2 regions of the Cellulosimicrobium sp. RS genome follow, and region 2 is predicted to be linked to the other one. Evidence: riboswitches for the same ligand, from Rfam matches in the RefSeq annotation. Region 2 holds a riboswitch; the other holds the start of a gene.

Region 1 (15,144 bases), on a different contig from region 2:
CGAAGCCTGCGGCGAGCCCGACGAGCGCGACGGCGACGGCGGACAGGTGCGAGCGGCGCGCACGGCTCGCGGTACGGCGGGCTGCGTCGGTCACGGTGGTCATGACGGTCCTCTCGTGGGGGGCGGTTCCAGGGAGAGGGACCACGTCAGACGCGATCCATGACGCGAAACCCGGCCGTCGTGGCGCGATCTGCGTCACACCGCGGCGGCCGAAACGCGCCAACCCTGGTGCAGCATCGTGCACCAGGGTTGGTCGGCTCGCGCGGCGGAGCCCCGAGGGGGCCCGCCCGGAGGGTCAGGCGCGCAGGACGAGCGCGTCCCCCTGCCCGCCGCCGCCGCACAGCGCCGCCGCGCCGACGCCGCCCCCGCGGCGACGGAGCGCGAGCGCGAGGTGCAGCGCGAGCCGAGCGCCCGACGCGCCGACCGGGTGGCCGAGCGCGATGGCGCCGCCGTCGGCGTTGACGACGTCCGCGTCGATGCCGAGGTCCGCGACGGACTGCAGCGCGACGGCGGCGAACGCCTCGTTGATCTCCACGAGGTCGAGGTCCGCGGCGGCGATCCCCTCGCGCTTCACAGCGGCCTCGATGGCCCGCGCCGGCTGGGAGTGCAGCGAGTTGTCGGGTCCCGCGACCTGGCCGGCCGCGCCGATCTCGGCGAGCCACGGCAGGCCGTTGCGCTTCGCGAAGGCGCGGCTCGCGACGACGACCGCCGCCGCGCCGTCGGACAGGGGCGAGCTCGACCCGGCGGTGATGGTCCCGTCCTGCACGAAGGCGGGGCGCAGGCGCTCCAGGGCCTCGAGCGTCGTGTCGGCGCGCACGCCCTCGTCGTGCTCGACGACGACCGGCTCGCCCCGCCGCTGCGGCACCTCGACGGGGGCGATCTCCTCGGCGAGACGCCCGGCGTCGCGCGCCGCGGCGGCCCGCTGGTGCGAGCGCAGCGCGAACGCGTCCTGCTCGGGGCGGCCGATGCCGCGCGTCACGCAGCCGCGGTCGGTGAGCTCGCCCATGACCTCGCCGCTGAACGGGTCGTTCAGGCCGTCGTGCGTGAGCGAGTCGGCCATCGTCACGTCCCCGAACGCGAACCCGGAGCGCGACCCGACGACGAGGTGCGGCGCGTTCGTCATGGACTCCTGGCCGCCCGCGACGACGACGCTCGCCTCGCCCGTGCGGACCAGCCGGGCCGCGTCGATGATCGCGGTGAGGCCCGAGAGGCACAGCTTGTTGATCGTCACGGTGGGCACGTCCCAGCCGAGGCCCGCGAGGATCGCGGCCTGGCGCGCGGGGCCCTGCTTGGCGCCCGCCTGCACGACCTGCCCGACGATCACCGTGTCGACCTGCTCCGGCGCGACGCCCGCGGCCGCGAGCGCGCCGCGGATCGCGTGCGCGCCGAGCTCGGCCGCCGAGAGCGAGGCGAGCGCGCCGCGGAAGCGCGCGAACGGGGTGCGCGCGCCGTGCAGGAGGACCGGGGTGACCTCGTCCTCGGGGGTGACGGCGGCGGCGTCGGGCAGGGGGCTGGCGTCGGTGCTCATGGGACTCCGATCCGGGAGGGCGAGGAGACGGGGCGAACAGGAAGGAGCCCCGGCGCCGCGAGGAGGGGCGAGCGGCGCCGGGGAGCGGGGGGAGGGCGTGCGCCCTCGGGCCCGTCAGACGAACGCGGAGACGCCCGTGATGTCGCGCCCGACGATGAGCGCCTGGACCGACTCGGTGCCCTCGTACGTGTGCAGGGCCTCGATGTCGGCGAAGTGCCGCGCGACGCGGTTCTGGAGCAGGATCCCGTTGCCGCCGAGCAGGTCGCGCGCGCTCGCCGCGACCTCGCGCGCCCCGCGGGTGCACGTGTACTTCGCGAGCGACGCCTGCGGGCCGGTGAGCGTCCCCGCCTCGTCGAGCCGCGTCATCTGCGCGACGAGGAGCTGGAGCTGCGTGATCGTCGAGAGCATCCGCGTGAGGCGCTCCTGCACCATCTGGTTCGCGGCGAGCGGGCGCCCGAACTGGACGCGCTGCTTCGCGTACGCGACCGCGGCCTCGTAGCACGCGACCGCGTGCCCGACGGCGGCCCACGCCACCCCGAGGCGCGTCGCGAAGAGCACGCGCGACGTGTCCTTGAACGACCGCGCGCCGGGCAGGGCGTTCTCGGCGGGGACGAACACGTCGTCGAGCACGACGTGCGCCTGCCAGATCGCGCGGAGCGACACCTTGCCGGTGATGGTCGTGCCCGTGTAGCCCGGGTTGTCCTGCGGCACGACGAACCCGTGGACCTGGCCGTCGCCGTCGTCGCCGACGAGGCGCGCCCACACGACCGTGATGTGGCCCGACGACCCGTTGCCGATCCACTTCTTCTCGCCGTTCAGCACGTAGCCCTCGACGCCGTCGCGCGTCTCCTTGCGCGCCGTCGTCTCGAGCGAGACGGAGTCCGAGCCGTGGGTGGGCTCGGTGAGCGCGAACGCGCCGAGGATCTCCCCGCGCGCCATGGGCTCGGCGTACTTCGCCCGCTGCTCGTCGGAGCCGAGCATCTGGATGCTGCGCAGCGCGAGACCGCCCTGGACGCCGCAGATCGTCGCGACGGAGCCGTCGCCGCGCGACATCTCCATCGCGGCGAGGCCGGCGGCGAGCTGGCTCACGTGCGGACGACCGTCGACGTCGACGCCGTCGCGCAGCAGGTCGAGCTCGCCCATGCGCTTGACGAGGTCGAACGGGACCTCGGCGCGCTCCCAGTAGTCGTCGATGACGGGCAGCACCTCGTCCTGGACGAACTGCCGGACGCGCTGCAGGTGGGCGCGGTCCTCCTCGGTCGCGTCGGCGAACGCGCCGGCGTAGTCGAGGTCGAGCGGGGTCGCGAGGTCGTAGGTGGGCTCGGTGACGCCGGGCATGATCGGGGTGGTGGGCATCGGTGCTCCCCTGGGAGGGCGGCTGCGGTCGGTCGACCGTCCTCGACGCGGTTGCCCGGGGTGCGGGCCCGGCGTCGGCGGCGGTCCCTCCCATAGTGCAGCGATACCCCGTCTCAGTCAATCGAGACGGGGTATCGGTGTGGGTGGGGTCGGGTGACCGGCGGGTCAGGCGGGCGCGCCCGCCGCCGCGGCGTCCGCCTCGGCAGCGGCGGCCGCGCGGCGGTTGACGCGCCACCACACGAAGAACCCGACGAGCGTGAACGCGCCGTAGAACACGTACATGAACGCGGACGCGTAGAAGCCGGCCGAGATCAGCAGGGGCACGCCCACGACGTCCACGGCGACCCAGATGAGCCAGAACTCGACCCAGCCCTTCGCCATGCCGTACGTCGCGAGCAGCGAGCCCATGAAGATCCACGCGTCGGCCCAGACGGGCTCGTACGACTCGAGCGCGCGGAAGACCGGGGTCAGGAGGGCCGTGCCGCCGACGAGCGCGACGACGAGGAACACGCGCTGGCGCCACGACGCCCAGCGCGGCACGACGGCGACGCCGTGGCTGTCCGCGTCGGCGTCGCCGAGCCGCGCCTGGGTCTTGCGCCACTGCACCCACCCGTAGACCGACACGACGACGAACATCACCTGGCGGCCCGCCTGGCCGAGCAGGTTGACCGGGTTGGGCGTCGCGAACACCGCGCCGAGGAACACCGTGAGCAGCAGCAGGTTGCCGACGATGCCCACGGGCCACGCCCACACCTTGCGCCGCATGCCGCCCAGCGCCGACGCCAGGCCGAACCCGTTGCCCACGATCTCGCGCCACAGCAGATGCTGGTCGCCGATCGTCAGCTGCGCGTCGAACAGCGCGTGGATCAGGTCCATCGGATGTCCTCGTCCTCCCGGGCACGGGCGCTCCGGGGTGAGGGCGGGCGGCCGGGCCGGGCCACGAGGGCCCGACGGCGTCGCTCACCACGGCGAGACCGCGCCCCGTCGCGCGGGCTCGCGAGAGCCCGGCCGAGGACGGCCGCGCCGCACGTGCTTCCTCCCATCCGGACTGTCACCGTCGGTCCTGGAGTTCCACCAGGTCAACCGCGCGTGGGCGCGGGTCGCGGACTGTCACCGCCGGCTCGGAATTGCACCGACCCCGGAGCACGTTCGTGCGTACTGCGTTCTGCAACCGCCGATGCTACTCGCGCATTCCCCGGGCACGGGACTCGCACCGCACCGTCCCACGGACTGAAACACGATGCGACCCTGCGCCGCCGAGCAGGTGGTCCTGGTCCGTCCGCGGGCGCAGACGAACCAGGACCACCTGCTCGGCGGGGCGGGGCGGGAGGGGTCAGGCCAGGGCGTCGCGGACGGCGCGCGCGACGTCGTCCGCGACGCCCTGCGCGTCCGCGTCCGCGTCCACCACGGTTACGACGACGCGCCGCGCCGCGGGCACGCCGTCCCCGCTGCGCTCCTGGGCGGCGGCGTCGGGCGCGGCGTACCGGCCGACGGCGGCGCGGCGCAGGTCCGCGAACGCCTCCTCGAGCTGGGGGCGCAGGTCCTGCTCGGGGGAGCGCAACCACCGGCGCAGGAGCGCGTTGTGCACGGCGACGACGGACGCCGCGAACGCGATGGACGCTGTCGACCGGCGCTCGTCCGGCGGGAGCGCGTCGCGCAGGTACGCGGTGAACGCGCGCTCGTAGCGGTGGGTCGTGACGAGCTCGCGGTCGCGCAGCGCCGGCACCTGCTGGAGGAGCTGCCAGCGGGCGAGTGACGTCTCGCGCTGCCCGACGTGGTGGTCGAACACCAGCCGCGCCGCGCGGCACACCTCGAGGTACGGGTCGACCGTCGGGTCGGGCGTGAGGTGCCCCTCGGCGTCGGGCACGGGCCGCGTCGCGGCGAGCATGACGACGACCTCGTCGAGCAGGAGCTCGTGGTCCGCGAAGACCACGTCCTCCTTGGACCCGTAGCGGCGGAAGAAGGTGGCGCGGCTGACCTGGGCGGCGTCGGCGATCTCCTCGACGGTCGTCTGCTCGTACCCCTTGCGGGTGAAGAGCTCGATCGCTGCGTCGACGGCCTGGGCATGGGTGCGGCTGCGGACGTCGGTCATGCACCGGACGGTACACCGGTACCCGGCGCTCGCCCGGCCCGGGGCGGTGGCCCTGGGGCGGCGCCGGGTGCGAGGCTGGGGCCATGCCGGACCAGCCTCGCGTGCACGCGATCCACGTCGCGAAGGCCCGTCGGCTGCCGACGCGGGTCGTCGCGTCGGTCGAGGCGGAGGAGGGCAAGGGCCTCGTCGGTGACCGGTACCACGGGTCGAAGCACCGGCACGTGACGATCCAGACGCTCACCGACCTGGCGGCGGCCTCCGCGGACCTCGGGCAGGAGATCGACCCCGGTCTCACCCGGCGCAACGTCACGCTCACCCACGGCGACCTGCCCACGAAGCCGGGGTCGTTCCTGCGGATCGGGGACGTCGAGCTCCAGGTGCTCCGGATCGCCGCGCCGTGCCGGCTGCTCGACGACTGGATCGCGCCCGGCGCGATGCGCGCGATGCACACGCGGGGCGGCGTCGTGTGCCGGCTGCTGTCGTCCGGCACGGTCCGGGCGGGCGACGTCGTGGTGTGGGACGCGGCGGCCGCCGGCGAAGCCTGAGCCCCGGGGCGGCCTCCGGCCCGACGGTGGCCGGGCGCGTGCCGTCGGCAGCGGCGCCCGTGCTTCGACGGTAGACCTGTGGCGGCGCCCGCGTCGACGGCTGGAGCGGGTGAGACCGCGGGCGTCGGGGAGATCCCTGGTGCGCGGGCCGTGGGCGCCGGACCGAGGGTCAGCCGCCGAGGAACGCCTTCATCGCGAGGGTCGAGAAGAGCACGGCTCCTGCGGCCACGGCCAGGGCGACGACCCAGCCGTTCGCCCGCTCGACCGGGGGGACGGCGGGCCGACGCGCGGGGGCCGCGCCCCGCCGTCGGGCCCGGGACGCGCGGCGCGCGGTGAAGCGCAGGCCGCGCGCTGCCGCGCGGGCGGACGGCTGGTCGGGTGCGCCGTCGTGGGCGGGGAACGCGGTGTCCCGGGCGGGGGTGGGGGTCACGGTGCGCCTCCGGAGGTTGGCCGGCGCCGCTGACCGGCGCCGTACCGACAGTCTGTCCCGCGGCGCACCCCGGGCGCGTCGCCCGTCCGGTGGATCCTGCGGCCCGCCGGGGTGCGACCTCCGGATGACGAGCGCGTGGTCCTCGTGGCCCGCGAGGTGCACGCTCTCGCACCGCCGGCCGCACGGGCGACCCCACGGCCGACCGCACGGCGGCCCGGACGAGCGACCGCCCGGCGGTCAGCGCGGGGCGTTCTCCTGGTACCGGGGCCGGCCGCCCCGGGCGGCGCGCTGCAGGTAGCGGACCTCGCGCAGCGCGACGGCCGCGGCGACCACCAGCGGGACCCACGCCCAGACGCGGCCGCGCAGCACGAGCACGAGGCACACGACCGCGACGACGATCCCGCCGAGCACGGTCGCGACGCTCGCCCAGCGCACGCCGCTCCGGACGTCGTCGGCCCGCTGCCACCAGCGGCGCAGCCGCTCGCCGAGGCCGGGGCGGGGTGCCGGCCCCGGGCTGACGCTCATGCGCGGGCCTCGCGCGTGAGGGCGACGCCCTCGATGCTGCGGACGGCCATGCGGAGCGCGTCGGCGCGCGAGATCTCGCCGTCGTCGGCCATGGACCACGCGTTGAAGAGCATCCACCACAGGGTGCGGACGATCCACGCCACGCTGAGCTGGTCGTCGACGACGCCGGCCTCCTGCCCGCGGCGCAGCAGCTCCCGCACCGGCTCCTCGGCCTGCTCGGACTCGGCCCAGAACGCGGACTCGGCGTCGGCGAGCTCGGTGAACAGCACCATGTACCAGGGGCCGAGGTCGAAGTACTCGAAGGCGAGGCGGCGCAGCGCGGAGGCCGGGGGTCCGTCGTCGAGCCGCGCGGCGGCGATCGCCGCGCGCGTGCGCTCGACGGTCTCGGCACCGATCGCCTCGACGAGGTCGGCACGCTCGGGGAAGTAGCGGTGCAGGGTCGTGCGGCCCACCTGGGCGGCCTGCGCGACGTCGCCGAGCGACGCGGACTTGTCCGTGCTGAGCACCGAGACGGCCGCGTCGAGGATCGCGCGGCGGGTCCGGGTGCGGGTGCCGCTCGTGGGCGGCTCGTCGGGAGCCGCTCGGGAGGGCGTGGCCGCGGGGGTGCTCCGCGCGCTCGTTCGTGCCGTCACGCGGCCCACGATAGCCCGCGTCGTGACGGAACGCCGCTTGTCACGGATGGAACACCCATGTTCCACTAGGGGCGTCGAGCGCCCCGGCGCACGACCTCTCGCGCCGCGTCAACGACGGTTGACACGAGAGAGGATGTCAACCATGGTTGACGACATGTCCCCGACCTCCACCACGCCCGAGGCCCCACCCGCTCCTCGCGACGCCACCCCTCGGGGCCCGTTCCTCCCGCGCCTCGCGGTGCTGTGGCAGTTCGTCCGCCCGCACCGCCGGACCCTGCTGCTCGGCCTCGTGCTCGGGCTCGGGACGACGGCCGCCACCCTCGCGACGCCGATGGTGACCAAATGGGTGCTCGACACGCTCGGCACGGGGGAGTCGCTGACCCCGGCCGTGCTCACGCTCGTCGGGCTGCTCGTCGTCGGGCTCGTGCTCGGGCTGTGGCAGTGGGTCCTGCTCGGCACGCTCGCCGAGCGCGTGGTGCTCGACGCGCGGTCGTCCATGGTGCGGCGCTTCTTCCGCGCCCGGATCGGCGCGCTCACCGGCCGTCCGACGGGCGAGCTCGTCACGCGCGTCACGTCCGACACGGTGCTGCTGCGCGAGGCGGCGTCGTCGAGCCTGGTCAACCTCGTGAACCTGGCGGTGTCCCTGGTCGGGACGGTCGTCCTCATGGGCGTGCTCGACCTCGTCCTGCTCGGCACGACGCTCGGGGCGATCGTCGTCATCGGCGTCCTCGTGGGCGCCCTCATGCCCCGCATCGCGAAGGCGCAGGAGAAGGCGCAGGAGTCGCTCGGCAGCCTCGGCGGCACGCTCGAGGGTGGGCTGCGCGCGATCCGCACGATCAAGGCGAGCCGCGCGGAGGGGCGCCAGATCGACCGGGTGCTCGACGACGCGCAGGACTCCGCGCGCCACAGCGTGCGGGCCGTGCGGACCGAGGCGGTCGCCTGGAGCATCGCCGGGGGCGGCATCCAGCTCGCGATCATCGTCATCCTCGCGCTCGGCGCCTGGCGCGTGGACCAGGGGCTCCTGGCCGTGTCGAGCCTCGTCGCGTTCCTGCTCTACGCGTTCCAGATCGTCGAGCCCGTCACGGGGCTGACCATGAACGTCACCCAGCTCCAGGCCGGCATCGCGGCCGCGGGGCGGATCCGCGAGGTCCAGGCCATCGAGCCGGAGGAGGACGACGACCCCGCCGCGCGTCGGCCGGCCGGGGTGGGCGCGGCGTCGGGCACGGCGGCCCCGCACGACGCGCCGCGGCTGTCGCTGCGCGGCGTCACCGCGCGCTATCTGCCGGGCGGCGAGCCCGTGGTGCGCGACCTCGACCTCGACGTGCCGTCGCGCGGGCAGGTCGCGATCGTCGGCCCGTCCGGGGCGGGCAAGACCACGACCTTCTCGCTCCTGCTGCGCTTCCTGCAGCCCGAGTCGGGGCGGATCCTCCTCGACGGCGTGCCCTACGACGACCTCACGTTCGACGACGTGCGGCGCCGCTTCGCGTACGTCGAGCAGGAGACCCCCGTCGTGCCGGGCACCATCCGCGAGAACCTGCGCCTCTCCGACCCCGCCGCGACCGAGAAGGCGATGTGGGCGGCGCTCGCGCAGGTGCGTCTCGACGCCAAGGTGCGCTCGCTGCCCGACGGCCTCGACACGTCGCTCGTCGGGACGACCGTCTCGGGTGGCGAGCGCCAGCGCGTCGCCCTCGCGCGCGCCGTCCTGCACGCGCCCGACGTGCTGCTCCTCGACGAGGCCACCGCCCAGGTCGACGGGCTCACCGAGGCGGCCGTGCACGCCGTCATCGAGGACCTGGCCCGCGACCGCGCCGTCGTGACCATCGCGCACCGCCTGTCCACGGTCATCGACGCCGACGTCATCCTCGTCATGGAGGACGGCCGCGTCCGCGCGCGCGGCACGCACCCCCAGCTCCTCGCGACCGACGAGCTCTACCGCGAGCTCGTCGCCGCCCTCCGCATCGCCACCGAGGAGGCCCCCGCACCGCGCTGACCCGGGTGCGGCGATGAGTTCCGCGCCCGCCCGCGGTCGGACGTGTCGTCAGGACGGACGACGGCGGCCGCGGCGCACGCGGGCCGCGGAGGGTGAGGGCGGCATGGGGAACGTGACGTGCGACGTGGCGGTGTCGGTGGACGGGTACTCCTCGCGCCCCGACCAGACGCTGGAGCACCCGTTCGGCGCGGGCGTGGACCTGCACCGGTGGATGGTCGAGACCGCCGACGAGAACGCGGCGGAGATCGCCGCGATCGTCGACGCGGGGGCGTTCGTCATGGGCAGGAACATGTTCACGCCCGGGCGAGGGGAGTGGGACCCGGACTGGCAGGGCTGGTGGGGCCCGGAGCCGCCGTACCACGCGCCGGTGTTCGTGCTCACGCACCACCCGCGCGAGCCGCTCGTCCTGGAGGGCGGGACGACGTTCTTCTTCGTCACCGACGGCGTCGCGTCAGCCGTCGCGCAGGCGCGGGAGGCCGCGGGGGACCGGGACGTCGCGATCGCGGGCGGGGCCGCGACCATCAACCAGGTGATCGCGGCGGGGCTGCTCGACGAGCTCCGGCTGCACGTCGTGCCCCAGGTCCTCGGCCACGGCGACCGCGTGCTCGACGGCGTCCCGCCCCTCGCGCTCGAGACCGTCGCCGTGCGGGCGGCGTCCCAGGTGACCCACGTGACCTACCGCGTGCGGGGGCCGCTCGGCTGACGCGTCTCCCGGCGGGCGGCTGTCCCGGCAGGGGACTCAGCCGAGCACGGCGAGGAGGAGCGGCGCCGCGACGACCAGCACGACCACCGATCCGAGCACGACGACCCGCCGCCACGGGCCGACGTCGTCCCGCGCCCGGCGCTCGCGCGTCCGGTCGGTCCACGCCGCGCCGTCGTACCAGCGCTCGCTCCCCGAGCCCGGTGCGTCCGCGTACCACCCCGCCGGTGCCTTGCGCACGTCGCCTCCTCGCGTCCCGGTCCGGTGAGCCCTCGCACGACATGTGTCGCGGGCCCTCTGTCTCTGACACGCAGCGACGCCCCGAGAGGTTCCACCCGAGCGGGAGGACGTGCCGGAGGTGCGGCACACTGTGCGCGTGGAGAACACTCCCGAGGCGTGACGGCCTGTGCCCTACAGCCCGGCGACCTGCGCGGCGCCGTCGGTCGCGATCTGCTCGAACACGCGCTCGTCGGCCGCGAACTGGGTGCCCGGGATGGGTCGGTGGACGACGATCTCCGTGATGCCGACCTCTGCGTACCCGCGCGCCGTCTCGACGAACGCGTCGACCGACTCCAGCGCGGGGTCGGGCGTGAAGCCCGTGAGCAGGATGCGCTCCACCGACCCCGGGTCGCGACCGGCGTCGCGGCACGCGGCGTCGAGCCGCTCCACCTGGTCGCGGACGGCGGCCCGCGACTGCGCCGGGGTCGCGTCGTCCCCGAGGCGGCCGTCGCCCGTCGTCACCCACGCCTGCCCGTAGCGCGCGGCCAGCCGCAGCCCGCGCGGGCCGGTCGCGGCGACGGCGAACGGCACCCGGGGCGACTGGACCGGCCCGGGGATGGTCCGCGCCTCGTGCGCCCGGTAGTGACCCTCGACGTGCGTGACGGCGGGCTCGGTGAGCAGGCGGTCGAGCAGGATCGTGAAGTCGCGCAACCGGTCGGCGCGCTCCCGGGCCGACCACGGCTCGCCGCCGAGGACCGTCGCGTCGAAGCCCGTCGTCCCCGCGCCCAGGCCGACGGTCACGCGCCCGCCCGACAGGTCGTCGAGCGTCATGACGTCCTTCGCGAACGTCACCGGCTCGCGGAAGTTCGGCGACGACACGAGCGTGCCCAGCCGCACCCGCTCGGTGACGCCCGCCGCGGCGGCGAGCGTCGGGACCGCGCCGAACCACGGGCCGTCGCGGAACGACCGCCACGACAGGTGGTCGTACGTGTAGGCGGCGTGGAACCCGAGGTCGTCGGCGGACCGCCACACGTCCCGGCCCTCGCGCCACGGGTAGATCGGCAGGATCACGGTGCTCACGCGCATGGTCGCCAGCCTAGGGACAGCGGCCCACGCTGTCCGCCTGCCGGGTGTATCGCAGGAACGGCGTGGTCGTCCCCTCCGGGCACAGGTCGACGTCCGTGGCGAGCGCCCGGCCCGTCTGCGCGAGGAAGCGGCAGACCGCGTCGAGGGTGTGCTGGTCGTGGATCTCCCGGGCGTCGACGTCGAAGGCGATCTCGTCGTCGGGCCACAGGAACAGGTTGACGGAGACGCCGGGGGCGAGGCGGACGAAGGCCGTCGGGAGCGCGTGGTCCGCGGCGCGGTGGAGTGCGCCACCGTCCCACGGCCGGCCGTCCCGCTCGACGGACCAGCCGAGCGCGCGGTACCGCTCGACGAGCCGCGCGCCGTCGGACGCCCGGCTGCCGCGCACGAACCCGTCCGGCAGGCGCCCCTCGACGCTCTCGTCGAAGGACCTCGCGAGGTCACGCCAGAGGATGCGCACGCGGCGAGACTAGCGGGCGCCGGTCACGTGCCCCGTCTACCGTGGCGAGGTGATCCAGCACACCGTTGCCTTCCGCCTCGTCCACCCCGCCGGCAGCGCGGAGGAGGCCGAGTTCCTCGGCACCGCCCGCACGACGCTCACCGGGGTCCCGGGCGTCCGGGACTTCACCGTCTCGCGCCAGGTGAGCCCGAAGAGCCCGCTGACGTTCCAGTTCTCCATGGTGTTCGACGACGACGCCGCGTACGCCGCTTACGACGCCCACCCGGACCACCGCCGCTTCGTCGCTGAGCGGTGGATCCCCGAGGTCGCGGAGTTCCAGGAGCTCGACCTCGTCCCTCTGGCGGACTGACCGCACCGCGTCCGCCGTGACCAGCGAGGGAGGACGTCCGGGCGCGAGGTAGAGCTCTGCGCGTCCTCGTTCGCGACCGCACGTCCTACCTCGCGGAAGGGCGTCGTGCGGGCGGGGGCGGGCGCGCGGTGTGGCAGGGTGACGGCATGACCCAGATCGACCTGCGCATCTTCACCGAGCCCCAGCAGGGCGCGTCGTACGACGACCTCCTCGCTGTCGCGAAGGCCACCGAGGACCTCGGTTTCGACGCCTTCTTCCGCTCCGACCACTACCTCGTCATGGGCGACGGCGACGGGCTGCCCGGCCCGACCGACGCCTGGACGACGCTCTCCGGCCTCGCCCGCGAGACGAGCCGCATCCGGCTCGGCACGCTCGTGTCGTCGGCGACGTTCCGCCACCCCGGCGTGCTCGCGATCCAGGTCGCGCAGGTCGACCAGATGTCGGGCGGCCGCGTCGAGCTCGGCCTCGGCGCGGGCTGGTACGCCCGCGAGCACGAGGCGTACGGCATCCCGTTCCCGGAGAAGCGGTTCGGGATCCTCGAGGAGCAGCTCGCGGTGATCACCGGGCTGTGGGAGACGCCGGTCGGCGAGACGTTCTCCTTCAGCGGCGAGCACTACACGCTCACGGACTCCCCGGCCCTGCCGAAGCCCGCGCAGGAGCGCGTCCCGGTGATCGTCGGCGGCCACGGGCCCCGGCGCACCCCGGCGCTCGCGGCCCGGTACGCCAGCGAGTTCAACGCGGCGTTCCCCGACCCGGGCGTCCTGCCCGACCGGTTCGAGAACGTGCGCGCCGCGTGCCTCGACGCCGACCGCGACCCCGACTCGCTCGTGTACTCGGCGGCGTTCGTCGTCGCGGTGGGCAAGGACGAGGCGGAGTTCCGCCGTCGGGCCGACGCGATCGGGCGCGAGCCCGACGAGGTCCGCCGCAACGGCCTGGCCGGCACGGTCGGCGAGGTCGCGGACAAGATCGCGGCCGCCGCGGAGCAGGGCGCGACGCGCTTCTACCTCCAGGTGCTCGACCTGCACGACCTCGACCACCTGGAGCTTGTCGCGAGCGAGGTCGTGCCGCAGCTGCCGTGACGCCCGTGCCCACGGGTCGCCCCGGAAACACCGCCGTGACGTCGGGCCACTACCCTGCACCGGGGGTTTTTTCACACGGGCTTCACGGACGGGAGAGACATGAGCGCCATCGGGTGGCGGTTGCACGGTGACGGGAAGACGGTCCGACCGGGGGACGTCGTCGACCCGGACGAGCGTCTGACCTGGCCGCGGACCATCGGGATCGGGATGCAGCACGTCGTCGCCATGTTCGGCGCGACGTTCCTCGTGCCGCTCCTCACGGGCTTCTCGCCCGCGACGACGCTGTTCTTCTCGGCGATCGGCACGGTCGGGTTCCTGCTCATCACGCGGAACCGCCTCCCGAGCTACCTCGGGTCGAGCTTCGCGTTCATCGCGCCGATCGGTGCGGCGACCGCGTCCCAGGGCCAGTCGGTCGCGGTCGGCGGGATCCTCGTCACGGGCCTCGTGCTCGCGGCCGTCGGCCTCCTGGTCCACGTCGCGGGCGCGCGGTGGATCGACGTCGTCATGCCGCCGATCGTCACGGGCACGATCGTCGCGCTCATCGGGCTCAACCTCGCCCCGGCGGCGTGGGGCAACTTCCAGCAGGCGCCGGTCACGGCCGTCGTCACGCTCGCCGCGATCATCCTCGTGAGCGTCCTGTTCAAGGGGATCCTCGGGCGGCTGTCGATCCTCGTCGGCGTGGTCGTCGGCTACGTCGTGGCCGTGATCCAGGGCGAGGTGTCGTTCGACGCGGTGCGCAAGGCTGCCTGGGTCGGGCTCCCGGAGTTCGTCACGCCGACGTTCGACGTCGCCGTGCTCGGCCTGTTCGTCCCGGTCGTGCTCGTGCTCATCGCGGAGAACGTCGGGCACGTGAAGTCGGTCGCCGCGATGACGGGCAAGAACCTCGACGACCTCACCGGTCGCGCGCTCTTCGCCGACGGCCTCGCGACGACGTTCGCGGGGGTCGGCGGCGGCTCGGGCACGACGACGTACGCCGAGAACATCGGGGTCATGGCGGCCACGCGCGTGTACTCGACCGGGGCGTACTGGGTCGCCGCGGCGACCGCGCTGGTGCTCTCCCTGTCGCCGAAGTTCGGCGCGCTCATCGCGACGATCCCGGTCGGCGTCCTGGGCGGTGCCGCGACCATGCTCTACGGCATGATCGGAATCCTCGGCGCGCGCATCTGGGTGCAGAACAAGGTCGACTTCTCCGACCCGGTCAACCTCACGACCGCGGCCGTGCCGCTCGTCGTCGGCATCGCCAACTTCACGTGGGCCGTGGGCGACCTGACGTTCGAGGGGATCGCGCTGGGCACCGCCGCGGCGCTCGTGATCTACCACGTGATGCGGAACCTCTCGCGGTGGCGCGGCACGACGCAGGAGCCCGCGAGCCCGGCGTCGGCCCCCGGGGGCGACGAGCCCGCCGTCCACGAGACGGTCGAGGACGCCCGCTGACGCGACGCGCGGGAGCGGCCTCCTCGGAGGCTTCACGAAGACGACGGCCCGGCAGGCGCGAGCCCGCCGGGCCGTCGGCTAGAGGCGCAGGCCCAGGACGAGGCCCTCGGCGACGTCGAGCCGGGTGAAGCCGAGGTGCTCGTAGAAGCCGATCGCGGACGCGTTGTCCTCCGCCACGCCGAGGTGCACCCCGGGCGACCCGGCGGCGCGCAGCGCGTCGAAGAGCACCTCCATGAGGCGGCGGCCGTTGCCGCCGCCCTGGGCCGACGGCAGCAGGTCGACGTGCAGGTGCGACGGGTAGTCGTCGAGCACGGACGGGTCCGTGCGGTGCGGGCGGTGGATCTGCTCGACGAGCGCCTCGTCGCGCGACCCCGCGGTGAAGCTCCCGAGGGGGTAGCGCTCCCGGAGCGGCGGCCACCACTTGCGCTCGCACCGGTCCTCGAACGCGGCGGTGTCGCGGGCGCCGAGCACGTAGCCGGCCACGACGCCGTCGGCCTCGACGACGGACGCCAGCTGCGGCTCGAGCGCGAGGTACGCGCCGAGGTAGACCTCGCCGAGCAGGCGCGGGTCGGTGTAGAGCCCGCTCGCGTCGGCGCCGGACGCACCGGTCCGCAGGCAGATCTCGTACAGGCGGTCGACCTCGGCGGGGTCGGTGGTCCGGGCGGGCCGGAGGGGCAGGGTGCTCATGGGTACCGTTCGGCGGTCAGGAGGCCCGGCGGGCG
Region 2 (15,144 bases):
GGCGTGCTCCGGGGCGAGGTAGATCGTGTCCTCGGCGGTGTGCCGGTAGGCGGGCTTGGGGCGCCAGGCCGACGCGTACGCGTAGCCCGCGACGACAACGCCGGTCGGGGAGCCCGGCCCGCCCGGGGCGTCGACCTCGGCGACGAGGAACGGCAGGCCGCGCGCGGCGACGTCGTCGAGCTTGCGGTGCCACGCCGGGACGTCCCAAACCTCCTCCTCGAACGTCACGCACGTGTCGCGCACGAACGGGGCGGCGATCTCCGCGACCCGCGGCAGGTCGTGCACCGTGGCCGGGCGCACCGTCACGGCGGGCGCGGAGGCGCGCGGGTCCCCGGGGCGGTGCGGCGTGCCGCGGACGGAGGCAGGGGCCGGGCCGAGGGAGGGGGAGGAGAGGTCGCTCACGCGACGAGGGTACGAGCACCGGGCTCCGGCACGCGCCCCTAGGCTGGGCCCATGGCAGCCCTCATCGCACCGAGCATCCTGTCCGCCGACTTCGCGAACCTCGAGCGCGACCTGAACGCGATCGCCACGGCGGACTACGCGCACGTCGACGTCATGGACAACCACTTCGTGCCGAACCTCACGCTCGGGCTGCCGGTGTTCGAGCGCCTGGCGCAGGTGTCGCCCGTCCCGATCGACGCCCACCTCATGATCGAGGACCCAGACCGCTGGGCGCCGGCCTACGCGGAGGCGGGCGCGGCGTCGGTCACGTTCCACGCCGAGGCCGCTGCTGCCCCTGTGCGGCTCGCTCGCGAGCTCCGCCGCCTGGGAGCCCGCGCAGGCGTCGCGCTGCGCCCTGCGACGCCGGTGGAGCCCTTCCTGGACCTGCTGACCGAGGTGGACATGATCCTTGTCATGACGGTCGAGCCGGGCTTCGGCGGGCAGTCCTTCATCGAGGGGACGCTGCCGAAGATCCGGCGGGCGCGCGAGGCCGTGAGCGAGTCGGGCCTCGACGTGTGGATCCAGGTCGACGGGGGAGTGTCCCGCTCGACGATCGAGCGAGCCGCGGACGCGGGGGCGAACGTCTTCGTCGCCGGGTCGGCGGTCTACGGGGCGGAGAGCGTGCCCGGGGAGATCCAGGCGCTGCGCGATCTGGCGGAGGCGTCGGCGCACTCTCACTGACGTCAGGACGGGAAGGGGCCCTCTTCGGGCCCCTTCTTCGTTCCACATAAAATAGTGTGCCAAGCGCACATCTTCCATCCACAAGACCGCGAGAACCTCACCACCGAGCAAGGAGAAAGAGCGGAGCCAGCCGTCGGACGGCGAAGCTCGACGGCTCAGGGGGAGGCGGTGCTCGCGAGCGGCGACCTCGACGGGAGCGGGCGAGGTCGCGTCGGACCGCCGGTCGCACCCGCGCGGGGCGCACCCGGAGTAACATCGGCGGTTGCAGTACGCAGTACGCACGAACGTGCTCCGGGGTCGGTGCAATTCCGAGCCGGCGGTGACAGTCCGCGACCCGCGCCCACGCGCGGTTGACCTGGTGGAACTCCAGGACCGACGGTGAAAGTCCGGATGGGAGGAAGCACGTGCGGCGTGGCCACGCCTCGGCGCGTGGTGCTCCGGCGACCCGCCGGTGCACCCGTCCGGGACGGTGACGGCCTCGCCGTGGTGAGCGACGCCGTCGAGCCCTCGTGGCTCGACCCGCCGCCCGCCCTCACCCCGGAGCGCCCGTGCCCGGGAGGAGGACGATGGGCGAGCATCCCCGCACCCTGACGGTCGACGACGCGATGACGCGCGCGCTCGAGCTGGCGGCCCGAGGGCCGGCGCACGGGCCGAACCCCCGCGTCGGGTGCGTCCTGCTGGGCCCTCCGCCCGGCGCGACCCTGCCCGACGGCGCCGCGCCCGGTTCGATCGACCCGCACCCGCGGCCCGTGCTCGCCGAGGGGTGGCACCGTGGCGCGGGGACGCCGCACGCCGAGGCGGCGGCCCTCGCGGACGCCCGGGCGCGCGGCGTCGACGTGGCCGGCGCGACGGCGGTCGTGACGCTCGAGCCGTGCGCCCACACCGGTCGCACCGGCCCGTGCGCCGACGCCCTCGTCGCCGCGGGCGTGGCGGAGGTCGTGCTCGGCGTCGACGACCCGAACCCCGTCGCCACGGGCGGCGCGCACCGGCTGCGGGCCGCGGGGGTCCGCGTCGTGCGCGGCCTGCGCGCCGCCGAGGGCGAGGAGCTCCTGCGGGTGTGGCTCACGGCCGTCCGGCGCGGCACGCCGTACGTGACGCTCAAGACGGCTACGACGCTCGACGGCTACGTGGCCGCCGCGGACGGGACGAGCCGGTGGATCACCGGGCCCGCGGCGCGCGAGCACGCGCACCGCGTGCGGGCGGAGGTGGACGCGATCGTCGTCGGCACGGGCACGCTCCTGGCCGACGACCCCGAGCTCACCGCGCGGGTGCCCACCCACGGCTCGTCCCACGAGGCCGCGAGCGCCGCGCGTCTGGCGGAGCACCAGCCGTTGCGGGTGGTCGTGGGCCTGCGGGGGATCCCGCCGACGGCGCGGGTCCACGGGGAGGGTGGCGAGCTGGTGCACGTGCTGACGCGGGACGTCGGTGAGGTGCTGGAGCGGCTCGCGGAGCGCGAGGTGCGGCACGTGCTGGTGGAGGGCGGTCCGACGCTGGCGACGGCGTTCCTGGCCGCGGGCGCGGTGGACGAGCTGCACGCGTACGTGGCCCCGGTGCTGCTGGGGGGCGGGCGGCGAGCGGTGGACGGGTTGGGTGTGGCGACGATCGCCGACGCGCACCGGTTCCGCACGGTGGAGGTGAGGCGTGTCGGGGACGACGCGCTGGTGGTGTCCAGGAAGAGCACGGAAGGACGGGTGGGTTGATGTTCACGGGGATCGTGGAGGAGATCGGCAGGGTCCGGGGGATCGCGTTCCCTGGCGGCGCGGGGGAGGACGCGGTGCTCACGGTCGAGGGGCCGCTCGCGGCGTCGGACGCGGCGCTCGGTGACTCGATCGCGGTGAACGGGGTGTGCCTGACGGTCACGAGCCTCGGGGGCGACGGGTCGTTCACGGCGGACGTGATGCCGGAGTCGTTGCGGCGGACTGCGCTGGGTGACCTCGTGGCGGGGTCGCCGGTGAACCTGGAGCGGGCCGTCCGGGCGGACGCGCGGCTGGGCGGTCATGTGGTGCAGGGCCACGTGGACGGCGTCGGGACGCTCGTGAGCCGCGCGCCGGGGGAGCGGTGGGACGACCTGGTGCTCTCCGCCCCTGCGGGTCTGACGCGCTACGTGGCGGAGAAGGGCTCGATCGCGGTGAGCGGGGTGTCGTTGACGGTGACGCACGTGGACGACGAGACGTTCGGCGTCTCGCTGATCCCGACGACGCTCGAGGCGACGATCCTCGGGCGACTGGTGCCGGGCGACCGGGTGAACCTCGAGGTGGACGTGCTCGCGAAGTACGTCGAGCGCCTGCTGGTGTCCGGCGTGGTCCCCGGGAGCGCGTCGTGACGGGCGCGGGGTCCGCGAGCGCCGCGGTGCCGGAGGGGTCGGGGGCCGTGCGGCTGGGGTCGGTCGAGGAGGCGTTGGCGGCGATCCGGGTGGGGCGTCCGGTGCTGGTGGCGGACTCGCCGGACCGGGAGAACGAGGCGGACGTGGTGTTCGCGGCGCAGGGGGTGTCGGCGGAGTGGGTGGCGTGGACGATCCGGCACTCGTCGGGGTACCTGTGCGCGCCGATGCCGGCGGCGCGGGCGGACGCGTTGGAGCTGCCGTTGATGGTGCCGCACAGCCAGGATCCGCGGCGGACGGCGTACACGGTGACGGTGGACGCGGCGACGGGGGTGTCGACGGGGATCTCGGCGGAGGACCGGGCGCGGACGTTGCGGGTGCTGGCGGACCCGGCGTCGGGTGCGAGTGATCTGATCCGGCCGGGTCATGTGCTGCCGTTGCGGGCGGTGCCGGGGGGTGTGCTGCATCGTGCGGGGCACACGGAGGCCGCGGTGGACCTGGTGCGTCTGGCGGGGAGGGGTGAGGTCGGGGGTATCGCGGAGCTGGTGCACGACGACGGGACGATGATGCGTCTGGGGGACGCGGCGGCGTTGGCGGAGCGTGACGGGTTGGTGCTGATCACGATCGCGGACCTGGTGGCGTGGCGGCGGGTGCACGACTCGGCGCCTGCGGTGGCCACGGAGGTGCCGGATCGGGAGGCGGTGGCGCGGCGGGTGCACCGCACGTCGTCGGCGGAGCTCCCGACGGTGCACGGCCGGTTCCGGGTGGTGGGGTACCGGGACCTGCGTACGGGGGCGGAGCACGTGGCGCTGGTCCCTGCGGTCCCCCCTGCTGGTGCCTCGGGTCGGGGTGAGGCTGGTGCGGAGGCCGCGAGCGCCGTCGGGACGGAGGTGGTGCCGGTGGTGCGGGTGCACTCGGAGTGCTTGACGGGGGACGCGTTCGGGTCGTTGCGGTGCGACTGCGGTCCGCAGCTGGGGGCGGCGTTGGGGCGGGTCGCGGCGGAGGGGGGTGCGGTGGTGTACCTGCGGGGGCACGAGGGTCGGGGGATCGGGTTGCTGGCGAAGATCGGGGCGTACGAGCTGCAGGACGCTGGTCTGGACACGGTGCAGGCGAACCTGGAGCTGGGGTGGCCGGTGGATCGTCGGGAGTACGGGGCGGCGGCGGCGATCCTGGCGGACCTGGGGTTGTCGCGGGTGCGGTTGCTGACGAACAACCCGGCGAAGGTGACGGGTCTGGTGGCGTCGGGCATCGACGTGGTGGGGGCGGAGCGGATCGAGGTGGGTCACGGTGAGCACAACCGGGCGTACCTGGTGACGAAGAAGGTGGCGATGGGTCATCTGCTGGACACGGTGGCGGTCCCGGACGGGGCTGTCCTGGTGGAGCCGGGCGACGAGCCGGGTACGGAGACGAAGGAGGACGAGGGATGAGCGGGGCAGGTGCGCCGACGGTGAGCGTGGACGGGTCGGGGCTGCGGGTGACGGTGGTCGCGGCGAGCTGGCACACGGAGGTGATGGACGGGTTGCTGGCGGGCGCGCGGCGGGCGTTGGCGGCGGCGAACGTGTCGCACGTGAGCGTGGTGCGGGTGCCGGGGTCGTTCGAGCTGCCGGTGGCGGCGGCACGCGCGGTGGAGCACGGCGCGGACGCGGTGGTGGCGCTGGGCGTGGTGATCCGTGGGGGGACGCCGCACTTCGAGTACGTGTGCCAGGCGGCGACGTCGGGTCTGACGGACGTGAGCGTGCGCACGGGGGTGCCGGTGGGGTTCGGTGTGCTGACGTGCGACGACGAGCAGCAGGCCCTGGACCGGGCGGGCCTGGAGGGGTCGCGCGAGGACAAGGGTGCGGAGGCCGCGGAGGCGGCGGTCGCGACGGTCGTGGCGCTGCGCGACCTGTGACGGACCGGGTCGGGGCGTGCCCGCTGGGCGGACACGCCCCGGCCGGGTCCGGGCGGCGGATACCCTGGAGCCCGTGAAGACGTTCGAGTCCCTGTTCGCGGAGCTGTCCGAGAAGGCCACGACGCGACCTGCCGGTTCCGGCACGGTCGCGGAGCTGGACGCCGGCGTGCACGCGATCGGGAAGAAGGTGGTCGAGGAGGCCGCCGAGGTGTGGATGGCCGCCGAGTACGAGGGCGACGTGAAGACGGCGGAGGAGATCTCCCAGCTCCTCTACCACCTGCAGGTCCTCATGCTGGCGAAGGGTCTGAGCCTGCAGGACGTGTACGAGCATCTGTGAGCGGCCGCGCCGGTGAGCGTCCCCCGCTCCCGGCCGCGAGCGCCGCTCGCCCCTCGCTCGTCCCTGCTGTTCCCCTCTTCCTGCCCGATCCCCTGAACGAAGGTCCTGTCATGCTGCGTATCGCCGTCCCCAACAAGGGGTCCCTGTCCGAGCCCGCCGTCGAGATGCTGCGCGAGGCGGGGTACCGCCAGCGCCGTGACCCGCGCGAGCTGGTGCTGGCGGACCCGGACAACGACGCCGAGTTCTTCTTCCTGCGCCCGCGCGACATCGCGGTGTACGTGGGGTCGGGCACGGTCGACGTCGGGGTCACGGGTCGGGACCTGCTGCTGGACTCGGGCGCGGACGCGGTGGAGCACATGCAGCTCGGGTTCGGGGGGTCGACGTTCCGCTACGCGGCGCCGGCGGGGACGATCACGTCGTTGGAGCAGGTGCAGGGGCTGCGGGTCGCGACGTCGTACGAGGTCCTCGTGGAGGGGCACCTGCGGGCGCACGGGGTGGACGCGACGGTGGTGCACCTGGACGGTGCGGTCGAGTCGGCGGTGCAGCTCGGGGTGGCGGACGTCGTCGCGGACGTGGTCTCGACGGGCACGACGCTGCGGGGCGCCGGCCTGGAGGTGTTCGGCGACCCGATCCTGGTGTCGGAGGCGGTGCTGATCCGGCCGCGCAAGGTTGCGGAGGCGGACGTCCCGGCGGGGGTGGAGGTGCTGTCCCGTCGTCTGCAGGGGGTGCTGACGGCGCACGAGTACGTCCTCATGGACTACGACGTGCCGGTGTCGCTCGTGGACCGTGCGGTCGCGATCACGCCGGGCCTGGAGTCGCCCACGGTGTCGCCGCTGCACGACCGGGACTGGGCGGCGGTGCGGGCGATGGTGCGCCGCGACCGCACGAACCAGGTCATGGACGCCCTGTACGACGTGGGTGCGCGCGCGATCCTCGTGACCCGGATCCACGCCTCGCGCCTCTGAACCTCGGCCCCCGGTGGGTGGTCGGCGGGTGTGAGACGGTGGCGGCATGAGCACCGACCCGTTCCCCGACCCCGGCCTGCCGGGCGACCGCGACGACGACCCGTACCGCACGTTCCGGCCCCGGTTCGGCCTGGTGTCGGCCTGGGCGACGGGCGTGGTCGTCGTCGGCGGGTGCGTCGTGGTGGGGCTGTCCGCGACGGGGCCGCTCGGCACGTCGTGGGTGAACCGGCTGTCCATCGCGGCGTTCGCGCTGTTCGCGGCGTGGCTGCTGTGGCGCCTGGGCGGCGTGCACGCCGTCCCGACGCGCGAGGGCCTGCGGGTGCGCAACGTCATCTACACGCGCCGCCTCGCCTGGCCCCAGATCGTGTCGGTCCGCTTCGGCTCCGGCGACGCGTGGGTGCGTCTCGACCTCGCGGACGGGTCCACCCTCGCCGTCATGGGCATCCAACGGGCCGACGGCGCCCGGGGCGAGGCGGAGGCGCGTCGCCTCGCCGCCCTGGTGAAGGCGCACGGCGAGGCCCACGAGTAAGGACCGCAGGCGCGGGCCTCCCGTGCCCGCGCCACGGGTCACCCCGTACCGACGACGACGGCCCCCGGATCGAGGAGATCCGGGGGCCGTCGTCGTGCGCCGGCGGGATTGCCGCCGGCGGCGCGGGTCAGAACGCGGCGCGGTGGCGCGGCTTGCGCTCGCCCCGGTCGTCGGCACGGTCGAACCGGTCACGACGCTCGTCACGACGACCCGACGGGCCGTGCCCGGCACGCGGGCCCCGGGACGCGGGCGCGCCCTCGTCGAGACGGATGCGCAGCGCCTTGCCCGCGACCCGTGCCCGCGAGATGCGGTCCATCGTGTCCGCGTCGAGCGGGGCGGTGATGTCCACGAGCGAGAACGACGGGAAGATGTCGATCTTGCCGACGTCCGACCCGGCCAGACCCGCCTCGTTCGTCAGCGCGCCCACGATCCCGCCCGGCATCACGCCGTCCTTGTGCCCCACGGACAGGCGGTAGCGCGTCCCGACGGCGTCGCGGCGGATACCGCGCGTCCCGTCGCCCTCGCGCCGGCCCGACGCACGGTCACCGCGCGACGGACGCTCGCCCGCGCGCTCCGTACGACGCGCCTTCGACTGCTCGCGCGCCGCGGCCCGCTCCGCCTCGAACCGCTCCTGCTCCTCACGGGCACGCGGCCCGTCGTCACCGACCGCGAGCGCCGCCATGGCCGCGGCGAGGTCGACCGGGTCGACGTCGTGCTCGGCGAGGAAGGTGCGCACCATGTCGGCGTACATCGACAGGCGGCCTGCCTCCTGGCGGGCGGGGACCTGCCCGAGCAGGGCCCGCACCTTGTGCGCGGACACGTCCGCGGGGGAGGGGATCTCGATCTCCTGCAGCGGGGTGCGGGTCGTGCGCTCGATCGCGCGCAGGCGCCCGCGCTCGTGCGGGGTGACGAAGCTCAGGGCCTCGCCGGTGCGGCCCGCGCGGCCGGTGCGGCCGATGCGGTGCACGTACGCCTCGGGCTCGCCCGGCAGGTCGAAGTTCACGACGAGACCGATGCGGTCCACGTCGAGGCCGCGCGCGGCGACGTCGGTCGCGACGAGGACGTCGAGCGCACCGGAGCGCAGGCGCTCCACGATCCGCTCGCGCTCCTTCTGCGCGACGTCGCCCGAGATGGTCGCGGCCGAGATGCCGCGCTCGACGAGCGCGGACCCGACCTCCTCCGCGGCGCCGCGCGTGCGGGTGAACACGATCGCGGCCTCGGCGTCGGACGTGGCGAGGACGCGCACGAGGGAGCCGGTCTTGTGGCGGAACGGCACGACGGCGTACGTCTGGCGCACGCTCGTCACCGTGGAGGACTGGCGGGCGACGGCGATCTCGACCGGGTCGGTGAGGTGCTCGTTCGCGACGCGGCGGATCGGGGCGGGCATCGTCGCGGAGAACAGCGCGACCTGACGCTCGCGCGGCGCGCGGGAGAAGATCGTGTCGACGTCCTCCGCGAAGCCCATGCGCAGCATCTCGTCGGCCTCGTCGAGCACGAGGAAGCGCACGTCGTCGAGCACGAGGGTGCCGCGCTCGATGTGGTCGATGACGCGCCCGGGCGTGCCGACGACGACCTGCGCCCCGGCCGCGAGCGCCCGCTGCTGCGGCTGGTAGGGCGAGCCGCCGTACACGGCGACGACGTCGACCTTGGGCAGGTGCGCCGCGAACGACTCGACGGCGTCGGCGACCTGCATCGCGAGCTCGCGCGTCGGGGTGAGGACGACGGCCTGCACGCGCCGCAGCGTGGGGTCGATCGCGGCGAGCAGCGGGAGGCCGAACGCGGCGGTCTTGCCGGTGCCGGTCTGCGCGACGCCGGTGATGTCGCGGCCCGCGAGGAGCGCGGGGATGGCCTCGGCCTGGATCGCGGACGGGGTGACGAACCCGAGGTCGGCGACGGCGCGCTCGAGGGGCGCGGGCAGGCCGAGGTCGGAAAACACGGGGCCGGTGGGAGCGGTCTGCTCCGCGACGGCGGGGGAGGTGTCGGTGGAGTGGTCGAGGGCGTGCGAGGGCGCGACGACGTCAGCAGTCATGAAAGGGTGAGGACCGTTCGTTTCGGGGTGTGGAGTGGCGTGCGGTCACCGGGTCGGTTCTCGCAGGTCGCACTCCCGAACACACCAGGCCGGCCACCGCCACGATCGGGGAGATCAGGGGGGTCGGCCACTCTCACGGACACACGCGGGACGAGCGACGAACTCCAAAGGTCCACCCATCGTACCGGAGGGCGCGGGCGGGCCGCGGGGCCGGGCCCGGTGACGTCCCTCACCCGCACCCGCCCCGCCGGTGCCCGGCCCGCCCCGGACACCGGGCGAAGCGGGTGATTTCGGGCCCTGCGGGGCGCCGCGCCGCGAAATGAGGGCCCAGGTCACCGGGGCCGGTACGTAGGATGGTCGCGCGCGGCAGGTCGCCGCGACGGCGCGACGCGAGCACGGGGCGGTGGGTGTGACGGCAGGGCAGCAGGTCAGCTCGCGCGTCCTGACCGTCCCGAACGTCATCAGCCTCCTGCGGCTGCTCCTCGTACCCGTGTTCGCGGTCCTCATCGTGCGCGGCGACGACGTGTGGGCCCTGGTCGTCCTCGCCGTGTCCGGGGCGTCGGACTGGCTCGACGGCGTGCTCGCGCGCCGCCTGGACCAGGTGAGCCGCCTCGGGCAGATGCTCGACCCCGCCGCCGACCGCCTCTTCATCCTCGTCACCCTCCTCGGGCTCGCGTGGCGCGACGTCGTGCCCGTGTGGCTCGTCGTCGCGATCGTCGCGCGCGACGTCCTGCTCGCGGGCCTGCTGCCGCTGCTCGCCCGCCACGGCTACGGGCCGCTGCCCGTGAGCTTCGCGGGCAAGGCCGGCACGTTCGCCCTGCTGTACGCGTTCCCGCTGCTGCTCCTCGCGGAGATGCCGGGCTGGCTCGGCGACGTCGCCGCCGTCACCGGGTGGGCGTTCACCTGGTGGGGCGTGGGCCTGTACTGGCTCGCGGGCGCGCAGTACGTGCTGCAGACCCGGGCGCTCGTCCTGCGCGACCGCGCCGCCCGCACCGACCGGCCCGGGACCGCGACGAAGGAGACGCCGTGACCGACACGCGACCGGACCAGCCCGCCGCCGCGCGCCGCGCACCCGTGGACGCGTCCATGACCCTCCTCAACGAGGTCATGCACCGCCCCCTCGACCCCGGGTACGCCGCCGCGGCCGCGCGCCGCGCCGCTGGGCAGACCCCGCACCGCGGCCGCACCGGCACCGTCGCGCTCGTCGCCCTCGCCGTCGTCCTCGGCGTCGTCACCACCGCCGCCGCCGTGCAGCTGCGCGCCCCGCAGCCCGGCGTCATCGCCGCACGCGAGACCCTCGAGCAGGAGATCCTCGAACGCCAGGCCACCGCCGAGGAGCTCTCCGCCCGCGGCGCAGAGCTGTCCGGCGAGATCGAGCAGCTCCAGGGCGCGGCCCTGAGCGGCGCGAGCGCCGACGTGCTCGACAGCCTCCAGGAGGAGGGCGCGCTCACCGGGACGCAGCCCGTCGAGGGCCAGGGCGTCGTCGTCACCCTCGACGACACCGGCGGCGGCCTGTCCTCCGGGGCCACCGACGCGAGCTCGCTCGTGCACGACTCCGACCTGCAGCGCGTCGTCAACGCCCTGTGGGCCGGCGGCGCCGAGGCCGTCGCGATCAACGACCAGCGCCTGACCGGCCTGTCCGCGATCCGCAGCGCCGGCGACGCCGTGCTCGTCGACCTGCAGCCCCTCGTCGGCCCCTACCGCGTCGAGGCGATCGGCGACCCCGACGCGATGCGCACCTCGCTCCTGCGGTCCGGCACGTCCGACTTCCTCCAGCTCCTCGGCACCCAGTACGGCATCCGCTCCGGCGTGACGACGCAGAGCCGCCTCGACCTGCCCGGCCGGTCCGCGCCCACGCTGTTCTTCGCGCACGCCCCGGAGACGACCGTAGACTCCGACGCACCCGCCGAGGAGACCGGCCCCGCGCCGGGCACGACCGACGGGTCCGGGACCCCATCCGCACCGCACGAGACAGGGCAGGAGATCGTCGAATGATCGCAGTCGTCGGACTGGTGGTGGGCATCGTCGCGGGCCTCGTCCTGCAACCCACCGTGCCCGTGTCGCTGCAGCCCTACCTCCCCATCGCCGTCGTCGCCGCCCTCGACGCCCTGTTCGGCGGCCTGCGCGCCCGGCTCGACGGCCTGTTCGACGACAAGGTCTTCCTCGTGTCGTTCCTGTCGAACGTCGTCGTCGCCGCCCTCATCGTGTTCCTCGGCGACCAGCTCGGGGTCGGCAGCCAGCTCTCGACCGCCGTCGTCGTCGTCCTCGGCATCCGCATCTTCTCCAACGCCGCCGCGATCCGGCGCCACATCTTCAAGGCGTGAGCATGAGCCGCGACCCCCGCGACCAGGCTCCGGGCGACCGGCCCGAGCACCCCACCACGCCCGCGGACGGTGACGACGCCGCCGTCGGCACCCCCGCCGTCCCCGGCACCGAGCCCGGGACCGACGACGACGCGCGCGACACGGAGCACGTCCCGCCCCGCACCGACGACTCCGACGAGGACGCCACCACCCCCGTCGAGACCGGCCCGGGCCCGGGTGCGCCGCCCGGCGCGCCCCACGACGACCCGGACGAGCCCGCAGCGGTCCCCGGCGACCCCACGACGCCGAGCGACGCACCGGCGGCCGGCGAGACCGTGGCCACCACCGGCCACCTCGAGGACGACGGCAGCACCGCGGCCGACACGACCCCGACCGGTGCCGCGCCGACCGGCACCAGCGGCACCCCCGGCACGGCCGCGCCGAGCGACCCGGACAACACGGTGCCGAGCGACACCACCGTCCCGGCCGCAGCAGCGGGGGAGCGCCCCGCACCCGACGACCGCGCCGACCAGCCCGACGACCCGAGCCCCGCCGCCAACACGCCGGACCCTGCGACGCCCGACGCGACGACGGGCGCGACGACCACCCCGGAAGCCGCGGCGCCCGAGCAGGACGCCGAGACCGCGCCCACCGCCGAGCCGGACCCGGTCACCGGGGCGACGGCCGCCGTCGGGCGCCACGGCACCCCCACCCAGCCCGAGCCGCGCGGGCTGCGCGGCCTCGGCCGGGCGATGCGACCGCGCGCGTCGCGCTCCCAGGTCATGGTCGGCGTCCTGTGCGCGCTCCTCGGCTTCGCGCTCGTCGTCCAGGTGAGCCAGACGCAGGAGGACCAGCTCTCCTCCCTGCGCCAGAGCGACCTCGTGCGCCTGCTCGACGACGTCACCCAGCGCTCCGGCGAGCTCGAGGACCAGGTGTCCTCGCTCGAGGCCACGCGCGACGAGCTGCAGTCCGGCTCCGGCCGCGAGCGCGCCGCGCTCGAGCTCGCCGAGCAGCAGGCCGAGACGCTCGGCATCCTCTCGGGCCGGCTCCCCGCCGAGGGCCCGGGCGTCGAGATCGAGGTCGTCGAGGGTGCCGAACCGCTCAAGGCGTTCGGCCTGTTCAACGTGCTGGAGGAGCTGCGCAACGCGGGCGCCGAGGCCATGGAGGTCAACGGCGTCCGCCTCGTCGCGAGCAGCTACTTCGAGGACACCTCCGACGGCGTGGTCGTCGACGGGCAGGTGATCTCGTCCCCGTACCGGTGGACCGCGATCGGCGACCCGTCGACGCTCGAGACCGCGCTCGAGATCCCCGGCGGCGCCATGGCGTCCCTGCGCGCCGACGGCGCGCGCACCACCGTCACCCAGCAGGACAGGGCCGAGGTCACCGCGACCGTCGAGCCCCGCGCACCCCGGTACGCGACCCCCGTCCCCGCCGACGAGTGAACCGGCTTCCCGCAGGCCCACGGGCCGGGGTAGGTTGGGACGACCGAGGGTCGCACGCACCGCGTGACCTGCAGGTGTAGTAGTTTTCGAGCACCAGTTTCCCGCACCCCGGGGCTCGTCCCCCGGTGCGGTTTCCGAGCTCGAGCACGACGTGCGTGAGCCCCGAGGAGGCGTGATGAGTGTCCCAGGCGGTCCTGAGGTGCCGAACCGGGCGACCAGCGACACGACGGTCAGCTTCGGCCGGATCGAGGCCCCGATCGAGGAGGGCGTGCAGCCCGGGGGCCTGAGCCCCGAGGAGCACGCCGCCGTCGCCGCCCTGCCCCGCCACTCGGCCCTGCTCATCATGCAGCGCGGCCCCGGCCAGGGCTCGCGTTTCCTCCTCGACGCCGAGCGCACCGTCGCCGGGCGCTCCGAGCACGCCGACATCTTCCTCGACGACGTCACCGTGTCCCGCAAGCACGCCGAGTTCGTGCGCGAGGGCGAGCACTTCGTCGTGCGTGACGTCGGGTCCCTCAACGGCACGTACGTGAACCGCAGCCGGATCGACGCGGTCGCGCTCGGCACGGGCGACGAGGTCCAGATCGGCAAGTACCGGCTCACGTTCCACGCCAGCCCGCACGCGGCGGCGTCGTCGGGCGGCGCGGCCTCCCCGTCGTGAACATGTCGACCGGCGCCGCGCACGCCACGGCCCCGGAGCCCGCGGACGGGCCCGAACCGTGGCCCCAGGGGATCTCGCGCCGCGCGACCATGCGCATCTCCGACGTGCTGCGCGCGCTGCGGGCCGAGTTCCCCCACGTCAGCCACTCCAAGCTGCGCTTCCTCGAGGAGCAGGGCCTCATCGAGCCGGTGCGGACCGCGTCGGGCTACCGCCAGTACAGCCCCGCCGACGTCGAGCGCCTGCGCTTCGTGCTCGTCGAGCAGCGGGACCGCTACCTGCCGCTGAAGGTCATCAAGGACCGCCTCGCCGCGCTCGACGCCGGGACCGACGCCGAGACGCTCGCCCCCCGCCTCGCGACCACCGACGGCGAGCCCGGGTCGGCCGGCGTCCGCCAGCGCTACACCGTCGACGCGCTCGTCTCCGCCGCCGGGGTCGAGCGCGAGCTCGTCGAGGGCCTCATCGAGGCCGGCGTGCTCCGCCAGGCGCCGGGCGGGCAGCTCGACGCGCGCTCGCTCGACGTCGTCGTGCTCGCCGCCGGCCTCGCGGACTACGGCATCGAGCCCCGCCACCTGCGCTCCCTGCGCACCGCCGCCGACCGCCACGTGAGCCTCGTGCAGCAGGTCGTCTCGCCGTGGCGCGGCCAGCAGAGCCCGTCCGCGCGCGCCCACGCCGGCACCGTCGCGTCCGAGGTCGGCGAGCTGTGCGCGCAGCTGCACACCGTGTTCGTGCGCCAGGGCGTCGACGACCTCACCCGCTGACGCCCGCACCCGCTCCGCCGTGCCTCGCGCGACGGCCCGACGCCCGTCGCGCACGCCCGGTGCGCACCCCCTGCCGGATGCCGGGTGGAGTCGTACGGTGGTGGAGTGAGCGACGACGTCCCGATGGTCCCGGTGGAGGTGCTGGGGGTCCGTCAGCAGCAGCGCGACCAGGAGATCGTGGTGCTGCTGCTCGACGACGCGTCCGAGCTCGTGGTGCCGATCGTCATCGGCCCGCGGGAGGCGAGCGCGATCGCCATGGCGCAGGCAGGGCTGCCCACGCCGCGGCCCATGACGCACGACCTGCTGCGGGACCTGCTCGACGCGGTGGGCGTGCGGCTCGAGCGGGCGGAGATCGTCGCCCTCGACGGCGGCATCTTCTTCGCCGAGCTCGTGCTCAGCAACGGCGTGCGGCTCGACTCGCGCGCGTCGGACGCGATCGCCGTCGCGGTGCGCACCGGGAGCCCGGTGCTGTGCTCCGCGGAGGTCGTGGCGACGGCGGGCGTCGAGGTCGTCGACGTCGCGCAGCAGGAGGAGGTCGAGAAGTTCCGCGACTTCCTCGACCACGTCCAGCCCGAGGACTTCTCGGTGGACGAGTAGGAGCGGTCCCGGTGCGTGGCGACCCCGACCCTCGGGTCGTGGTCGAGGCTTCGGGACACACCGGACAAGACAGACCTTCGACCTCAGGTCGAGGGTTCAGCGGTCGACGCGTCGACGTGGCGGGCGCGACACGCCCGCACGCCCGAGGCGTCGGTCGTTGACGGCCCCCGACGGCGCCCATAGTTTGGTCGTG

The links. Region 2 has a riboswitch for FMN ahead of ribD (bifunctional diaminohydroxyphosphoribosylaminopyrimidine deaminase/5-amino-6-(5-phosphoribosylamino)uracil reductase RibD). Riboswitches for the same ligand answer to the same signal wherever they lie in the genome.
Region 1: linked by a shared signal. The riboswitch ahead of pnuC (nicotinamide riboside transporter PnuC) and the one ahead of ribD (bifunctional diaminohydroxyphosphoribosylaminopyrimidine deaminase/5-amino-6-(5-phosphoribosylamino)uracil reductase RibD) in region 2 are both predicted to bind FMN.

Annotation. Positions count from the first base shown of each region.
Region 1 is NZ_JBJXVU010000010.1:116,627-131,770, reverse strand. It holds gene ACI769_RS15805 (hypothetical protein) at 1-103, opposite strand, end outside; gene ACI769_RS15800 (acetyl-CoA C-acyltransferase) at 296-1,528, opposite strand; gene ACI769_RS15795 (acyl-CoA dehydrogenase family protein) at 1,643-2,884, opposite strand; gene pnuC (nicotinamide riboside transporter PnuC) at 3,050-3,760, opposite strand; FMN riboswitch at 3,910-4,035, opposite strand; gene ACI769_RS15785 (TetR/AcrR family transcriptional regulator) at 4,218-4,976, opposite strand; gene ACI769_RS15780 (MOSC domain-containing protein) at 5,060-5,521, shown strand; gene ACI769_RS15775 (hypothetical protein) at 5,691-5,951, opposite strand; gene ACI769_RS15770 (hypothetical protein) at 6,189-6,476, opposite strand; gene ACI769_RS15765 (TetR/AcrR family transcriptional regulator) at 6,473-7,108, opposite strand; gene ACI769_RS15760 (ABC transporter ATP-binding protein) at 7,263-9,098, shown strand; gene ACI769_RS15755 (dihydrofolate reductase family protein) at 9,202-9,801, shown strand; gene ACI769_RS15750 (DUF2510 domain-containing protein) at 9,838-10,038, opposite strand; gene ACI769_RS15745 (LLM class flavin-dependent oxidoreductase) at 10,210-11,103, opposite strand; gene ACI769_RS15740 (hypothetical protein) at 11,114-11,560, opposite strand; gene ACI769_RS15735 (Dabb family protein) at 11,610-11,909, shown strand; gene ACI769_RS15730 (LLM class F420-dependent oxidoreductase) at 12,065-12,988, shown strand; gene ACI769_RS15725 (uracil-xanthine permease family protein) at 13,088-14,422, shown strand; gene ACI769_RS15720 (GNAT family N-acetyltransferase) at 14,501-15,109, opposite strand.
Region 2 is NZ_JBJXVU010000008.1:186,639-201,782, forward strand. It holds gene ACI769_RS13945 (GNAT family N-acetyltransferase) at 1-402, opposite strand, end outside; gene rpe (ribulose-phosphate 3-epimerase) at 454-1,122, shown strand; FMN riboswitch at 1,405-1,530, shown strand; gene ribD (bifunctional diaminohydroxyphosphoribosylaminopyrimidine deaminase/5-amino-6-(5-phosphoribosylamino)uracil reductase RibD) at 1,689-2,822, shown strand; gene ACI769_RS13960 (riboflavin synthase) at 2,822-3,445, shown strand; gene ribB (3,4-dihydroxy-2-butanone-4-phosphate synthase) at 3,442-4,869, shown strand; gene ribH (6,7-dimethyl-8-ribityllumazine synthase) at 4,866-5,333, shown strand; gene ACI769_RS13975 (phosphoribosyl-ATP diphosphatase) at 5,407-5,670, shown strand; gene hisG (ATP phosphoribosyltransferase) at 5,781-6,635, shown strand; gene ACI769_RS13985 (PH domain-containing protein) at 6,682-7,164, shown strand; gene ACI769_RS13990 (DEAD/DEAH box helicase) at 7,292-9,193, opposite strand; gene ACI769_RS13995 (CDP-alcohol phosphatidyltransferase family protein) at 9,603-10,223, shown strand; gene ACI769_RS14000 (DUF881 domain-containing protein) at 10,220-11,188, shown strand; gene ACI769_RS14005 (small basic family protein) at 11,185-11,517, shown strand; gene ACI769_RS14010 (DUF881 domain-containing protein) at 11,520-12,938, shown strand; gene ACI769_RS14015 (FHA domain-containing protein) at 13,114-13,596, shown strand; gene ACI769_RS14020 (MerR family transcriptional regulator) at 13,599-14,354, shown strand; gene ACI769_RS14025 (bifunctional nuclease family protein) at 14,478-14,951, shown strand.